One region of the Paenibacillus sp. 1-18 genome, then DNA from elsewhere that is predicted to be linked to it. Evidence: a T-box and tRNA genes for the amino acid it is inferred to sense, from the RefSeq annotation. Region 1 holds a T-box; the other regions hold tRNA genes.
What was found. The T-box of region 1 lies ahead of leuS (leucine--tRNA ligase). A T-box ahead of a tRNA ligase gene usually reads a tRNA of that ligase, here a tRNA-Leu.

Region 1 (4,196 bases):
ACAGATCAACAGGCATCCATTCGCGCTGTTTCTCCTTGGATACAAGCTCTTTATCATTTTTTGGATCAATAAAGCGCAGATAGTACCAGCAGCTTCCCGCCCATTGCGGCATCGTGTTGGTCTCGCGACGTGCTTTCATGCCTGTCTCAGGATCAATGGTTTCTACCCATTCTTTTGCATTGGCCAATGGGGATTCACCCGTGCCTGAAGGCTTGATGTTGTCCATCTCCGGCAGCATGAGTGGCAGTTGATCCTCAGGAATCGTTTTGATCGTGCCATCCTCCAGATGAATTACCGGAATCGGCTCACCCCAATAGCGTTGACGGCTAAACAGCCAGTCACGCAGACGGTAGGTTACTTTTCCCTGTCCTTTACCCTCGGCTTCCAGCCATTCGATCATTTTTGGAATAGCTTCCTCATTGGTAAGTCCATTCAGTGGACCTGAGTTGACGTGCGGACCATCCTCGGTGTATGGCTCATTAGCCACGTCTCCACCTTGGACAACCTCCGTGATTTTCAATCCGAATTTCTTGGCAAATTCCCAGTCACGTGTATCGTGACCCGGTACAGCCATAATTGCGCCTGTTCCGTAGCCTGCCAGCACATAGTCAGCAATCCAGATCGGCAGCTTTTCACCGTTCACAGGATTCACCGCATATGCACCTGTAAAAACGCCTGTTTTATCCTTAGCCAGATCCGTACGCTCCAGATCGCTTTTACGAGCAGCTTGCTCACGATATTGATTTACAGCATCCTTTTGCTCAGGTGTAGTGATGATTTCCACCAGCTCTTGCTCTGGGGCCAGCACACAGTAGCTTGCACCGAACAGCGTATCCGGACGGGTTGTAAATACCGTCAGCTGCTTGTCATGGCCTTCAATTGGAAAATGAACCTCTGCCCCGGTAGATTTACCGATCCAGTTCCGCTGCATATCCTTAATGCTCTCGGACCAATCCAGCTCCTCCAGATCATCCAGCAGACGATCCGCGTATTCGGTAATTTTCAGCATCCATTGACGCATTGGTTTACGGATGACCGGATGACCGCCGCGCTCACTCTTACCGTCAATTACTTCTTCGTTCGCCAGCACTGTTCCCAGCGCAGGACACCAGTTCACGGGTACTTCAGCTACATAAGCAAGACCGCGCTTATACAATTGGATAAAAATCCATTGTGTCCATTTGTAGTAATCAGGATCAGTTGTGCTGATTTCACGCTCCCAGTCGTACGAAAAACCGAGCGATTTGATCTGGCGGCGGAAGTTATTTACGTTTTTAACCGTAATTTCACGTGGGTGCTCACCTGTATCCAGCGCATGCTGCTCGGCAGGCAGACCGAAGGCGTCCCAACCCATCGGGTGCAGTACGTTGTAGCCGCGCATTCTCTTATAGCGTGAAACAATATCCGTCGCCGTGTAACCCTCCGGGTGGCCTACGTGCAGACCGGCTCCAGACGGATACGGGAACATATCCAAAGCATAAAACTTCGGTTTGCCCGGCTCTTCCCCGGTACGAAACGTCTTGTTCTCATCCCAATATTTCTGCCATTTTGGTTCAATACTTTGCGGTTGATAGCCGTGCTTCGGCTGTGTGTCTGTCATTGTCATTTCCTCCTCAAACGGTATGCAACAAAAAAACCTCTGCATCCCGTAGCGTGTCAGCGCTAGGGACGAGAGGTTATATTCCCGTGGTACCACCCTAGTTAGCAGAAAGCGTTCTTCGCCCTCTACTCCCTTTGCACCTGATAACGGAGGTGATCCGATGCGGGTTAATAACAGAATATAAGCACCTGTATAAGGTGTTCCTGCGTTGGGCGCATATCTCCGAGGCGAGTTCATTTTGTGCTGTCAACCGGCTTGCACCACCCGCCGGCTCTCTACATGACCAGACAAAACTACTATTCCTCATCAGCGATTGTTTAACCGTTAATAATGGCACTATTATATTGAAAACCGCGAAAAAAGTCAAATAAGGACTACATTTGGTGCTAGACACCAACTTCATTCGTTTGCTACATGACACACGGAAGCAAATGTTTTATAATTAGCTCCGAGCCAGATTGAGATGAGTTGAGATGAGAAAGGTGAGATGAGACATGGCACAAATTAAAGTTTACGGAATAAAAGAAGCACTGAATCCGATCAAGGAGCAACTTTCAGATGTGATTCACTCCGCTGTGGTGGATGCGTTCCAATATCCCTCCGACAAAAGGTTTCATCGTTTTTTCCCGATGAATCAGGAAGACTTCATATTTGCCCACGATCGCTCGAAGGCATACACCATTATTGAAATTAGTGTGTTTGAAGGCAGAACAACAGAGGCTAAAAAGTACCTCATCCAGCTGCTATTCCAAAGAATTAACGATTTAGGCATTGCCCCGCAGGATCTTGAAATTACTATATTCGAGACACCGAAACAGAATTGGGGCATTCGGGGTGTACCGGGTGATGAACTTCTACTGAACTATAAAGTAAATATATAATTTGAAGCTCTTATGCAAAAAGACGCCCTTCATGTCATCATGAAAAGCGTCCTTCTCTTATTCATATTTGCTCAATATAAACTAGCTCTCACTATTTTACAGCAACATAAAAAAGTCTCGCTGCGTCATCCTCAGCTTCTACCCATTCAAAATCCGCATACACCTTCACATCACGAAAACCCGCTTTGGACAATTCTGCCTTCATCCAGTCCGGGTCATAGGCACGCTGTACATGAATTTCCTCGAAGCGCTGGTACAGATCACGTCCTTCATTTTCTGCTCTCGCAAAAATGCTGAGATGATGCTCAATTTCACAGCGGGGCGTGTCCAGCGCACAGGTCCAGATATATGAAATAGAGCGTTCGTCCAGTACAAAGGGCTGCTCTTCATCATAACGCAAAAACGTCTGGGGATGATGTACATCAAACAAGAAGGTTCCACCAGGCTTAAGGCCCGCATACGTTCTGCGGAAAGTAGCCGTTATATCTTCTTCCTCGAGCAAATAGTTCAGACAATCGCAAAAAGAAATAACCGAATCCACGGGCTCCGGTAAAATCCATTCCCGCATATCCTGCTGCAACCAGCGGATGCTTCCCTCACGAAACAAGCGTTGTCCTTGCGGAGTAGCTTCCATTTTACGACGGGCTACCGCCAGCATATCCGAGGATAAGTCGATACCAGCCACCTCGAAGCCCGAGTTAACCAATGGAATCGTAATGGAGCCCGTTCCACAGCCCAGCTCGGCCACCGTGTGCGGCATGCCGTACTGTTCCCAAGCCTGCCGTGCAAATCGCAACCAGTCCGGATACGGCATATCCTGCATCAGTTCATCATACACATAGGCAAACTTTCGGTAAGAAGCCATTTTTTATTCCTCATTCCCGTCCTTCGGTTTAGGCATTTTCTCCACCAGGTAGGTCCAGTTTTCCTTTTGTGTAACCAGTCCTTCCTTCATCAGCTTGCCCATCGCACGCTTAAAGGCGGATTTACTGATGCCGAACCGTTGCTTGATAATGTCGGCCGGGGTTGCGTCGGAATAAGGCATACCTCCGCCCGGGCGCTCTTTCAGAAAAGCGATCAGCCGATCTGCATCCTCATTACGGCCCACTTCCTTACGCGGCGACATTGCCAGATTGACACGACCATCTTCACGAACAAGTGTGACCCGTACCTTAACCTCTTCGCCCAAGCGAAGCATCCGGTTACGTTCCGAGGAATGAATCATACCAATAGCCCCAAAACCAAGCACACCTCCGTCTACCAGGACAAATGTGCCCACCTGAAGCGGCTTGTACACGGTCGCCTGCACCCACATATTTAGCCACGAATCAGGAGCATGGAAGCACAACGGGGCCAACTCCTGCTCCCCTGCCAGCTTAGCCCGCAGTCTACCCTGCTTGTCATGCTCCATGATCGCATACACGTAGTCACCCACCCGAGGATGCAAATCCCGGTTCTCAGGCAGTTCGCGAATCGGCAGCAAAAGCTGGCGGCCCAGTCCCATCTCCAAGAAGCATCCCAAACGCGGATGCACATCAGCCACCTCAAGCCTTGCCATTTCGCCCAGCGACAGGAACGGCTTTTTCATGGTTGCGGCCAAACGGTCCTCTGTATCGTAAAAAATAAATACCTCCAACCGTTCGCCTACCTCAATCTCGCGTGTCAGCTCCGTATAATGCAGCAGCACATCCTGCTCACCAACGGTGAGAAAGTAG
Region 2 (4,196 bases), on a different contig from region 1:
GCATGTCCGTGATAGTTCCCTTGAAATTTTACGATTTTTTGCCGCTTGGTGTACCCCCTGGCCAAGCGAATTGCGCTCATGGCGGCTTCCGTACCTGAGTTGACCATGCGGACCATTTCGACGGATGGAAGGCTATTGCAAATCTGCATTGCCATCTTCGTTTCGATTTGCGTGGGCAAACCGAAGCTTGTCCCTTGAATCGCCGCCATTTGAATAGACTCGACCACCTTCGGATGAGCGTGACCCAGAATTAACGGCCCCCATGAGCCGATGTAATCGATATATTCGTTCCCATCGATGTCCCAAACACGAGCCCCCTGACCCCGGCTCACAAATACAGGCGTCGTACCAACGCTAGTAAACGCGCGAACCGGGCTGTTCACCCCGCCCGGAATCACCCGATTTGCTTCCAAAAATGCTTCTTGGGCGCAAGAAGTGTTACGCTTCATAGGAGCTCCTCCCTAATTCCTGATCATTTCGTTCTTGTATAAAGGGAATCGAGACGTAATGTCTTTCACCTTGCCTCTCATTTGTTCCCTTATGTCTGAACGTTGAGATTGTTTTAAGGTCTCCGCAATAATGACGGCAATTTCGTTCATTTCTTCAGCTCCCATCCCCCTGGTGGTCGCTGCGGGTGTTCCTAGTCGAATGCCGCTCGTGACGCGAGGACTTGTCGGATCAAAAGGAATCGCGTTCTTATTGACCGTGATTCCGATATCGTCCAGCAATTGCTGGGCCGCTTGTCCGGTCAGTCCGATATTGCGCAAATCCAGAAGGATTAGATGATTGTCCGTGCCGCCCGAGACGACTTGCAAACCTGCCTCCATTAACTTTTCCGCGAGCAGTCTGGCGTTCTGAATAACGCGTTGCATATATAGCTTGTATTCAGGCTGGGCGTTCTCGCCGAATGCCACGGCCTTAGCCGCGATGATATGCATAAACGGACCGCCTTGGGTAGTTGGAAATACCGCTTTGTCGATCGCTTGCGCCCAGGAATTACGACATAAGATAACTCCTCCTCTCGGCCCACGCAAGGTTTTGTGAGTGGTTGTCGTGACAAAGTGAGCGTGTGGAACAGGATTCGGGTGTAGACCAGCGGCTACGATGCCCGCAATATGGGCCATATCCACGAGAAATAATGCGCCTACCTCCTCGGCAATTTGGGCAAATGGCTCAAACTCGATCGTGCGAGGATAAGCGCTTGCGCCTACGACAATCATTCTGGGCTTATGCCGATGAGCAAGCTTTCGAACTTCATCAAAATCGATGCGGAAGGTTTGAGCATTAACCCCATAAGGGACAAAGTTATACATCATTCCGGAAGCGTTCACGGGGCTTCCATGCGTCAAGTGGCCGCCGTGTGCCAGGTTCATACCGAGAATCGTATCTCCCGATTTTACCGAAGCGAAATAAACGGCCATGTTAGCCTGGGCTCCCGAATGAGGCTGAACATTGGCATGCTCTGCGCCGAACAGCTCCTTGACCCTATTCCTGGCCAGATCTTCAACGAGATCTACGTATTCACAACCCCCGTAATACCTTTTTCCGGGATAGCCTTCCGCATATTTGTTGGTCAGGACCGTGCTCATTGTCTCCATGACCGCTCGGCTTACAAAATTCTCAGAAGCGATCAATTCGATTTTATTGTGTTGCCGTTCCAGCTCCTGCCGGATCGCTTCGGCTATTGCAGGATCTTGTTGATCTAAATGATTCATTCTGACGCCCCCTTTAGCTTATCGCTTTTCGTCTCAACGACGACTTTAACGTTCCGAGCAATTAAACCTTCCATGCCTTTAATGGGAAGGCCGACTTCCATGTGTTGCAAGATGTAACATCCCTGCTCCTTTCTTGCAACCGGGAATATGAAATGGGATCCGAATTCGCTTGGCAGTGATCGTTAATGACACTCAATTCCTTGCGAATATTGAATTCTATTTCTATTTAGAATAATCTGATCAATGGTATCGTTCAATCCAATAATTATTATCATTTCAATAGGATTCATCTATGGTTTGAAGAATGTAAAGCCCCTCTCCCATGCAAAGGCTTAGTCTGCTAGAGAGAGGGGGTATGTTCGGGACATTCTTGGAGAGAAACTTCGTGGGAAAGATGCTTGCGAATCATCCGGAATAATGAAGGGCTGCGGAATCGCCTACATTGGGGCGAAAATGAATGCACCCCAATCAAGGCTCGTCAACGACGAGATAGCCCTGTTTCCTCCTGTTATAATTAAAGTGTCGATGGTAGGAATTACAACTAATGTCTACGCTCATTTGGATTACAGTTCCAAGCTTTCTTCTGTCCAGGTGATGAGCACTTAGCTTAAAGATATTAAATAATAAAAAGGTTCCTGCTCTGCCAGAAAAAGCAGATCAGAAACCTGTCATCAATAAAATGATGCGGTCGAGAGGACTCGAACCTCCACGGGGGGTTAGCCCACACGGACCTGAACCGTGCGCGTCTGCCAATTCCGCCACGACCGCATATTGTGTATTCATGATGATATTTTCAATCACCGTAATTAAGATTATATCTCTCATAGACTATAAAATCAAGTGATTTTTATATTATATTTTTTATAAATGATCCCTGAAAATATACAAAAGAACTGGATAATACACACCATATATGGTAAGATGAATACATCAGGAAAGGAGGTGCGTCAACATTAGTAATCATATGTTGAGCGTATCCCTTACCCGACCTGTCATTCTCTAATTCTCAGGGTTGGCGGAGGCGCGGGATACGGATCAAGGCTTTAGCAAGCGCCACGGGTAGAAAGGCCGTCCACGGACGGTCTTTTTTATTTTCAACAGCATACTTAATGATCGATAAGATACATACTGTGAAAAGAGGCGATGCCATGTCTATTAGACTAGCGAAAGTGGAAGAATTCAAGGAACTGGCAGCCATCTGGCTGGATGCTTCTATAGAAGCCCATTGTTTTATTGCTCCGCAATATTGGACATCACAAGTTACCGAGATGGAGAACAGATACCTGCCTCTCGCCCAAAACTACGTTATCATACAGGATGTTCATACCATTGGCGGCTTCATTTCCATGATCGATGGATATTTAGCGGCTCTGTTTGTACGTGTTGGTTCTCAAAGAAACGGCTATGGTAAGCTGCTACTGAACTGGGTCAAGCAGCAACATGACGAGATTCAATTAAAGGTATACCAGTCGAACACAAAAGCATTCAACTTCTATACTAAAAATGGATTTATCATTCAAGAAGAAGCTGTTGATTCAGAAACGGGTGAAAAAGAGTTTGTTATGACTTGGTCAAGACACTAACATAATCGAGCATCTCCAGCCCAATAAAGTAAAAGGCTCTGCTCCCGTAGAAATACGGCATAAGCAGAGCCTTTTACTTTTATATAATATAACTGACTATATAGTCTCTTATTTAAGCCCATAAACCTCGGTATATAAAAGCTGTTTATACGGAGCAAACTCCTGTTCTGACAGTTCAACTGGATAACTCATAATTTGAAGCCTCAAATCGGCCTGTCCTTCTCTTAAAGGAGGCTGCACATACTCAAAATGGTTCAAATGGAACCCCAAACGTTCATAAAAACCGATTCTTCTCCGAGTCCATTCATCCACTGGCGGTTCAACCTCCAGCACCACCGGTTTATCAGACTCTGAGATAAACCTGCTCATGAGCTTTTTACCTAACCCGCCACCACGTATACTCGAATCCACCGCAATATGCTCTACAAACCGAAACTGCGTAAAATCCCAGCCTGCCAAAAAAGCAACCGTATTGCCTTGCTCATTCTTCTCAGTAATGATGCGATAGCCAGGATGTTTCAATAAAGCTTTTTGTGAATCAAATGTCCTGCATTCTGATTCTGGAAAAGAAACTTCCATGATCGCATATATTTCAGAGAAATCGTGTTCATTCATTTTATGACCTCCAGACTCCTTTCCGCCTAATTCCTCAATAGTAAAGCCCATGTCCTGTTACGAGGAAGTCTAGCATTTTAGACCTTGTTCAATTCCACAAGCGTCAGCAAAATATGTTCCAGCAACTCTGGAATATCCTCCATCTGATCTTCGTTAATTTGTCTGGAAAACCGGAGTTCAATCCTGTTGTGATATGTAGAAGCCTTTTCTCCATAAATTAAACTAAGTGTTTGTACTGGCCGAAGATCGGGCTTCCAAATTTCGGTCAGTATATCCTCTATTC
Region 3 (4,196 bases), on a different contig from region 1:
CGGCCAATCATCGTTTTGCAGCAATTCCATCAACTTGTATATTCCTCTATCGACGGCAGCAGACGGCTGCGGCTGAACCGCGATGAGTGCGTCGAGTGCCCACGCAGTTTGGGATGGCGTACTTTCCCCTAAGGGCATGTAATGCATCACCCGGTCACTGGTGCAGGATTCCCCCCAACCCCCATCCGAATTCTGAATCTGCAAGACCCATTCCGCTCCTTTTCGAATCGCAGCATGGTTCGCCGGGAGCCCGGTAGCCTCTAAACCAGTCAGTGCCGCCCAAGTACCGTAAATGTAACAAATCCCCCATCTTCCATACCATGATCCGTCCTTCTCCTGATGGGAGATCAGCCAGTTGACCCCTCGTTTGATAAAATCTTGCCTCGTGTCGAGTCCGCAACAATTTCCGAGGTATTCCAATGTGCGTCCAGTAAGGTCTGCTCCCGATGGGTCGATAGCGGCAGACTTGGCACCATCTATAGCCATCCATGTAAGCATTTTCCTATTGGTGTTTTTTTCAAATGCGGGCCAACCGCCGTCTTTATTTTGCATGGATATAACCCAGTTTAGCCCCCGATTGGATGAGTCACGATATTTAGGATTTGTACGGGACAGAATGTGAATCGCTCTTAATGCGGCTGTTGTGTCGTCTACATCGGGATTTAAGCTATTGGTCTCAGAGAATCCCCAGCCACCAGGAACCGTATCCGGATTATGAACACTCCAATCCGCCGCTTTGTCCTGTTGTCTGGATAAGAGATAGGCTGTCGACCGCTGCACGGCCTCATGATCCCCGCCGACACTGGACTCCTGCAGCGCATAGGAGATCAAGGCCGTATCCCAGATCGTTGAGGGCGAATTCTGAATGGTGGCTTTACCGTCAAAGCGATACTGCATTTTTGTCAACCCTTGAACGGCCTTTAAAATAAGTGGATGGCGTTTATCATAGCCCAATGCAAGCAGAGCAAAAACCATGAGTATGGTGCTACTCGCATAACTATAGAGGGTGCCGTCCGATTCGATGCGATTCAGCATGAATTGCTCCGCCTTGCTTAGAGCTGCTTCATGGATATAACGGGGAGTTCCGAGAAGTCTGCTGAGACCGATACGGATGCTTTCCGCAATCTCCCGATGCTCCCGGGATTGTGGCTCTTCGTCATGATAGCGTGAATCAAACAGATCGGATACAATGGGAGCCTTATCCGTTGATATAGAAAAATTGCGATCCGCCATGATCAGCATTGGGATCAGATGGACGCGGGAATAACCTGAGAATTCATACAGATTGATAGGCATATAGGCAGGAAAAAGGATGATCTCCAGCGGTATAGACGAGATTGATGCAGGCCATTTGCGCTGCCCTGTTGCAGCGAGAATCGACTTTGTCAGAATGCTGTTCGATTTCCCCGGTCCACCTTGCGATTGAATGTAACGTCTGGCCTGCTCCATTGACTCGTCCGTCGGTTCACTGTACCCGGAATAGAGCAGGGCATAATAGGCATCAACGGAAGCGGATAAATTACCTTCTTGCTCATCCCGGTACCAACGCCAACAGCCTTCCGGCTGCTGCTCTGCAAGAATGCGATCATGAAGACGCCGGATCAGCTCTTCATTTTGTATATCCAATATCCTAAAGAGGATGATCACATAAGCATCCATCGTCACCCCATTCTCAAAGCAAAAATGCCATGATCCATCTTGATGCTGACGTCGCACGAAAAAGTCCCTCAGCTTCCTTAACCCCTCATTGACCGCGCTCTGTATATCCCCCATTCTCTTGTACCTCCAAATAACGTCATGATGTACATTATATGAACGTCGGTATGAGGAAATGATGTACGGCTTATCAGCTTAAAGGAAATTCAGGAATGACTGGGACATAGCGATTATTCTACTACGGCGAACATTTATGCTTATCTACAGCTTGAAAATGTCTTCGGCCCATGTGATGAGCACCGCTTTGCAGATTCCGGATATGCAAAAAAGCTCCTGAATCTCCACATAAGGAAATCAAGAGCTTGTTCATTCTTAAGATAATGCGGTCGAGAGGACTCGAACCTCCACGGGGGGTTAGCCCACACGGACCTGAACCGTGCGCGTCTGCCAATTCCGCCACGACCGCATATATGTTGTCGTATGTCTTCGAAAGATAACTTTCTTAGCGACAAAATAGATCATACCATGCTCATATCAAGATGTCAAACCTTTTATGTTTTTTAATTCTTCTTGATAAATAAGGAATAATGAGTTAAAATAGGAACACGGGTTCTGTAGAACATAGGTTCCCTATTTATTCATTCAGATATGATTTATCATTCTATTTCCCTAAGGCGGTGAATGGTTATGATCTCTTCAGCTACTGTTCAGAATGAATTGTCTCTTGTAAAAAGTTATCTGCTCCTGACCTTTATTCAAAAAGTATTTGAGCGGGACAGTCTGATTCTTGAAGAGAGCGGTGTCCTGAAAACACCTGGTCTTTATGTCGAAATGATCAACGCAGGAGTAGATCGTACCGGAATCTTACTATCGGAAGTAAAACATGAATTCAATAAATGTCATATTCGTGTTCTGGATATACAACAAAACCACTCAGGCGTTCACGCCACCTATATAAGTAAGGGGATCAAAAATCAGTTCAGTATGGCTATGCCCGCATTCCGCAAAGAAATGTATGAACGAATGCGTGCTTATCTCGGGCTCTCAACCTCTATGCCTCATACAGCTGCCTTCCCTTTACCCGAAAAACATCACCCCGAGTCTCCAGACAGCCGCTCAACTTCCAAGCCCCTACGGTTCGTTGAACGGAGTCTGGTTACCCCCTCCTCGGCCTATAAGCATAAACCGCTTCGCTCTGCTGCTCCTGCCGCAAGTGGAAGTGCATAATCCCCGCAACAGCCCACAAACAAAAGAAGCTTCCGCAGGCACACCACAGGACTAACCCCATAACGTGCTCGGAAGCTTCTTTACATAATCATCAGCTATCGTTATCCATTTTAACCGCTATGAACGGTGTATAAAGAATTCCCATAAATCATTCGCTTTATTGCAGTGCATTCTGTACACGTGTAACCCCTTGGCTAAGTGCGTGTCCTCCGCCTACCGCTGCAGCTACAGCAATGGTCTCCATAATCTCCTGGTCACTTGCTCCCTTGGATCGAGCCTCGTCCACATGATAAAAGGTGCATACCTCATTGTTAGCAAATAAACCAATGCCGAGCGCAATCAGTTGCTTGGTTTTCTCATCTAGACTCCCGGCTTGAAAGCACTCTCCAGTGAAACGATGATATGCATGGACTACCTCCGGCAGCTTTTCTTCCAAATGGCTGATTTGATCCTTGTAAGCATGTACTTTTTCATTCATAACAGTCATTGACACAGCACGTCCTCTCATGTTGAGTTATTCTTCATTACTGTGTCCGGTTTGGAGTTTCTGTATGCTGATGAGCCACCAACCAATGATATTCAACCAATTATCGAAGCACATGCCTCTAATTATCCAGTTCTACCGGATTGTAACGCGGCTCACTGAACGGCTGATATGTATAGCTGCGATCCAGCTTGACCACACGTCGATTCTGGCGGCGAATAAGTACTTGCTCATCATCCCACGCTAAAACAATGCCAATGACATCGTTGGACTCCAATCCATCACGCACGACACGTACCTTCTCACCGGAAAGTCGATAGGCATCCAATTCTTCATCTAAAATCATCCTTGTCCCCCCTTACACACTTTATTTGGTATAACGAACAGCAATATATGCAATTAAATAGCTTAAAAAGAGACCTAAACGAATCACTTAGGTCTCTTCTCTCTTACTACTTATATGGATTGCCAACAGAGCGACAAATTATCCCGACTGATTTACACTGTGATCGTGTTCTTTTGTATCGTTCTTCTCGTACCAGAAGTCCAGCACTTGTGCAGACAACACTCGCTGATCTACATACTCCACTTGGTGGGCAGTAAATTCTTCTTTCCAAGAGAAGGACAATTCCTCGCATAGGTTAACCAACGTCAATAACTCCGACCAGGCCACATAGCGTTTATACCAAAAAAACTGAGGATGTTCAATCATATAGGGATATAAATCGTCGAATTCCGTATGCTTACAATCCAAGGCGCGTTCAAAATGTACTTTAGCCGCTGCCAGTTTTTCCAGAAAAAACTGTTCGGTCAATTGTTCTTTCCCCAT
Region 4 (4,196 bases), on a different contig from region 1:
GCACAAAGGCAAGCGGCAGGAAAATCCGTATAATCGCCTTGATAAAATCTTGAAAAAAATTGCCCATTCCTTCACCGCGCCGCGTCAATCCTCTCATAAAAGCCGCAGCAACAGCAAATCCGGAAGCAGCCGAAGTGAACATCATCATCGTGACAAACGCCATCTGTGTCAGATACGTAAGTCCGCTTTCTCCACTATAATGCTGGAGATTCGTATTGGTCATAAAGCTGATCACCGTGTTAAAAGTCAATGAAGCTTCCATATTGCCGTTCCCAGCCGGATTGCCGGGAAGCATTCCTTGCAAACGCAACAACACATAGCTGATGATTACCAGCACGACATTGGTAGCAAGAAAGCTCATAACATACGTAGTCCAGCGCATACTCCCCAGCTTCTTCAAGCCTACAATCTTATAAATCAGCTTTTCCGTTCCGCCAAAAATCCGATCCGTCCGATTCGGTTCATTCGAGAATACATGATACATATAAGTGCCCACTGGCTTTACCAAGAGCAGCAATATGACAATCACAATCCCAATTTGCAGCAGCTCCATCCTCTATTCCTCCTTCAAAATGCTCCTGCGTGTGTAGAACAACAGACCTGACTCAGACCACCAATCGAATGCACACGTTTACGCCAAACCGCCATCTGTGAAGCCTGATCCATGATCTGCTGTTCTTGTCCGCTTCATCTTATAGCTGATTAGAACTTTTCAGGGTTCAGGAGCGCGTAGATTAAATACACCAACACCATAGCCGTGAGCGCAAGCACAACAATCATCCTTTTCGCCCTCCTTTAGAGGTCTGCGCATCACACCAGCGTACAAATAGCAGTATCGCTCCATAACTCACAGCCAGCACGAGCAGCATGTATATATCCATCATGTTCAAGCCCTCCCGTATAAAAAATCATAAAACAACTATGTTATAAGCGCTTATCCGTTCAGCAGAAAACCCACCTCTCCGTTCAATGTGTAAATCACATGATCCGCTCCCAATCCCCGATAAATTCCTTGTGGATTGCAGCCGTGCGTGATGACATAGATCAAATCTGATGTCAGTGGCCGACATATTTGCAGGAAACGGCAAGTCAGATTCAAGCTGTTTTCGAACAAATACACGCTGCCAATTTCTTTTTTGGGAAAATTCCATTTTCCCGCTTGCATCGTATTGATGCGTACAATGTGCTCCACACCCATTTTTTTGAGCTGTCGTTCCTCCTGAGCGCTATTGGTGAGTACCGCAAACGCCAGTTTTTTGAACATGAGCAACTTCACAAAACTTCTGCCCGCTTCATTCGGTGCAGTGACAATAATTAACCGACCTTCCATCAGTAGCTCCTCTCCCGGTATAAAAAGACAACAAAAAGAAGCCGAAGGAAAAAGGCTTTCCTCCGGCTTCTTACATATCCATGATAAAATAAACCATGGCTGCACACGGCGGTTTGTTGCCTCTCCCTGTACGCTTACGAGGTTAGCTGTCGGATTTGGACGTGAGAGTCGCCCTATTTCTGGCACTTGGCCAGAAAATTCACCCCATGAGACCACGGCTTCCAGAGCCTAATTAATCCCGATTGGTTCCCCCGCTCTTGCATTTGCAAAATTCAGCGCTTAAATAATTCGTTGCTGCATTCATTCTTGTTAATTGAAATTACGTCTTGAATCATACACCCGCACAAGGAACACTGTAAAGCTCACCTGTGGGGTTATAATCGTTCTTTGGAGCACAAAAGATCAATAATAACGCTTACAAAATGACTATGCTTCTCCCATCTCCTTGAATCTCTGTTTTTCACCCCTTTTTAAAAATGAAAGGCATGTCAATATTGGCGTAATGGGACGAGTTTTGTCCTTTTATTGTAAAAGCGAAAGTAAATGTGCTATATGCACCAGATAAACGCCGATTGAGCCTGCTTTTACGATGAGAAGCACAGCAATTCGCTCTATTTGCTGCGCAATTTACCGTTTTGAACAAAATGCGATTTTACAATAACAAAACACACGTTACATCTATTGCGACTTGCAACTCCGGTAAGCTGGCAGAAGATATTGAAAAGCTCTTGCGGGATAAATAAGATTCGTTTAAAACAAAAAAAGCACCCCTTCACGCAAAACGTGTCAGGATGCTTTTTTGGGTTATTGCTATTTGTAATCATGTCTTACATATAATGCGGTCGAGAGGACTCGAACCTCCACGGGCGTACGCCCACTACCCCCTCAAGATAGCGTGTCTGCCATTCCACCACGACCGCAAATCATAATGTTTTGAGGCAACGGATTTATTATACTCCCATAGCTTATATTTGTAAACCCAATTTTAATAATTATTTTATATGTAATATTAAGTAACATATAAAAGCTATAAAATATTTAATTTGACATTTTAGCAATATAAATGTGAATATATATTACATGAAACTTTAATAAATTCTAATAAACTGATTTTAAGGTTAAATAATATAACATCATTACTCATCTCAAGGAGGCGAACCACCCTGCATAAAGGCAATCGCTTACTAAATTACGCATTATTGTTGGACTCTTCCCTACCCGTCGGCGGCTTTACCCGTACTTACGGATTGGAGGAACTATTCCGAAACGGGCGCTTGACCTGTCTGCAAGACCTGGAACATTATATGCGGAACGACTTGTATCCTCAATTCACAACGCTTGACGGCATGGCCATCAAAAGCCTGTATGTCGCCATTCAACAGGAGGATGGCTGGCGTATCGCTCTTATTGATAAGCTGCTGCATACCCAACGTTCCTCTCTACAGCACGCGAAAGAGTCACGTCTGTCTGGTCAGCGTCTGATCAAGCTTGCCAAAGCGCTCTATCCTTGGCTTGAATTTGACCAGCTTGAAGCCATACTTATTCAATACAGCGCAATTGGTACACTCGCTACTGTTCATACCTGGATTAACCTGCTCCTTGGAAATGATGTGGAGCAGACTATTCACGGCTATCTTGCCGCAGCAGTATCCTTCTGTGTCGAAGATGCTTCCAAGCTGCTAAATACACCATACGAGGAAAAAAATCCTCTCATCGAGCGCATGACCGACGAATTGCTCATCACCTGGAAAAAGTTCAACGTGTCTGGGTCAGCTACATTTCAGCACGAACTGCTTCATAAACATTGGTCCAGCTCCTACATTACTCAGCCGCCTTATATGAGCCGTAAAAGCCGACTGAATGAAGCAGGGCTGTTTCCCTCCCCCGGCTTACCCAAACGCCTTCCAGCATCCCCCTGATGCATCGCTTGACCAGTCCAGTCTAGCGCCAACACTAAAAGCACTCTACCGCTTTCCTCAAGTGGCAGAGTGCTTTTTATCCAAGCATAACCGCAATTCCACACCATTAACAGGCTCTAAATGAATGATTCAGGTCATCTAATACTTCAGGATTTTGCAAATCCTCACTTATTTAAGTGATTAGTTTAATGAAATAACGTATTTACGATTGTAAAAACACGTATAAAAGTGTATTATGGTTTTAGATGGTTAATTCTAACATGTTTACTGATGATTATTATAACACACCAATTATTCCGCAAGAATCCGTAAGGGGCGATTTCTCTTGAATAACAAAATGCCTGTCACCTCCTTCGGGTGGGCCATCAAACAACGGCTTGTCGAACTCCGATTGGATCAGAAAACATTTTGCGAGACACACAACATTCCGCCTTCACGTTTATCCAATCTGATTCATGGCACCCGCAAAGCACAAAGGCACAGAAAACAAGTTGCTGCAATTCTGAATATCGACGATAACGACTATAAGGAGGCACCACCGCTCTAAAACCAGCATGCAAGGGTTCCAGTTACATATATGGCACTCCATATATTCCTACAACCCCAAAAAAACTCGTAATTCGAACCCGCCAGTCCGTTTTACGGGTTTTCAATCCTGGGTAGTCTCCTTCTCCAGTAAAAGGATCATTCTGGCTTTGTTTTATTATTCTCTTTTTTTTGCTTACGGTATTTTGCAAACTCAACATATTCTAAAATAAAATTCTGTTCCTCCGCTTCCAGATCTTCTGCCTGGCAATTCAATGGCCCCATCACCCCAAAAAAATAAGCAGCCTTTTGCTCCTGGAGTACGCCTTCCCCCGGCTTGATCCCTTTCATTAACCAGTCGAGCGATACGTTAAAAAAGTCCGAGATCTGAATTAGATGCATCGTACCCGGCGTTGTTTTCC

Region 2: it encodes a tRNA-Leu, which carries the amino acid that the T-box ahead of leuS (leucine--tRNA ligase) is inferred to sense. The anticodon was not compared.
Region 3: it encodes a tRNA-Leu, which carries the amino acid that the T-box ahead of leuS (leucine--tRNA ligase) is inferred to sense. The anticodon was not compared.
Region 4: it encodes a tRNA-Leu, which carries the amino acid that the T-box ahead of leuS (leucine--tRNA ligase) is inferred to sense. The anticodon was not compared.

Annotation. Positions count from the first base shown of each region.
Region 1 covers NZ_ASSB01000292.1:35,754-39,949, forward strand. Annotated here, with positions in the region: gene leuS (leucine--tRNA ligase) at 1-1,600, opposite strand, end outside; T-box leader at 1,662-1,919, opposite strand; gene L693_RS0118155 (tautomerase family protein) at 2,095-2,481, shown strand; gene L693_RS0118160 (class I SAM-dependent DNA methyltransferase) at 2,573-3,346, opposite strand; gene L693_RS0118165 (CvfB family protein) at 3,350-4,196, opposite strand, start outside.
Region 2 covers NZ_ASSB01000197.1:24,722-28,917, forward strand. Annotated here, with positions in the region: gene hemL (glutamate-1-semialdehyde 2,1-aminomutase) at 1-449, opposite strand, end outside; gene glyA (serine hydroxymethyltransferase) at 462-1,715, opposite strand; tRNA gene L693_RS0112285 (tRNA-Leu) at 2,399-2,483, opposite strand; gene L693_RS0112290 (N-acetyltransferase) at 2,864-3,298, shown strand; gene L693_RS0112295 (GNAT family N-acetyltransferase) at 3,407-3,913, opposite strand; gene L693_RS0112300 (hypothetical protein) at 3,991-4,196, opposite strand, start outside.
Region 3 covers NZ_ASSB01000360.1:40,285-44,480, forward strand. Annotated here, with positions in the region: gene shc (squalene--hopene cyclase) at 1-1,773, opposite strand, end outside; tRNA gene L693_RS0124585 (tRNA-Leu) at 2,038-2,122, opposite strand; gene L693_RS0124590 (hypothetical protein) at 2,344-2,883, shown strand; gene L693_RS0124595 (carboxymuconolactone decarboxylase family protein) at 3,041-3,370, opposite strand; gene L693_RS0124600 (hypothetical protein) at 3,489-3,713, opposite strand; gene L693_RS0124605 (hypothetical protein) at 3,852-4,196, opposite strand.
Region 4 covers NZ_ASSB01000016.1:1,403-5,598, reverse strand. Annotated here, with positions in the region: gene kdpA (potassium-transporting ATPase subunit KdpA) at 1-553, opposite strand, end outside; gene kdpF (K(+)-transporting ATPase subunit F) at 703-780, opposite strand; gene L693_RS0100815 (hypothetical protein) at 935-1,330, opposite strand; cyclic di-AMP (ydaO/yuaA leader) riboswitch at 1,446-1,618, opposite strand; tRNA gene L693_RS0100810 (tRNA-Leu) at 2,168-2,250, opposite strand; gene L693_RS0100805 (urease accessory UreF family protein) at 2,494-3,249, shown strand; gene L693_RS0100800 (hypothetical protein) at 3,575-3,796, shown strand; gene L693_RS0100795 (helix-turn-helix domain-containing protein) at 3,934-4,196, opposite strand, start outside.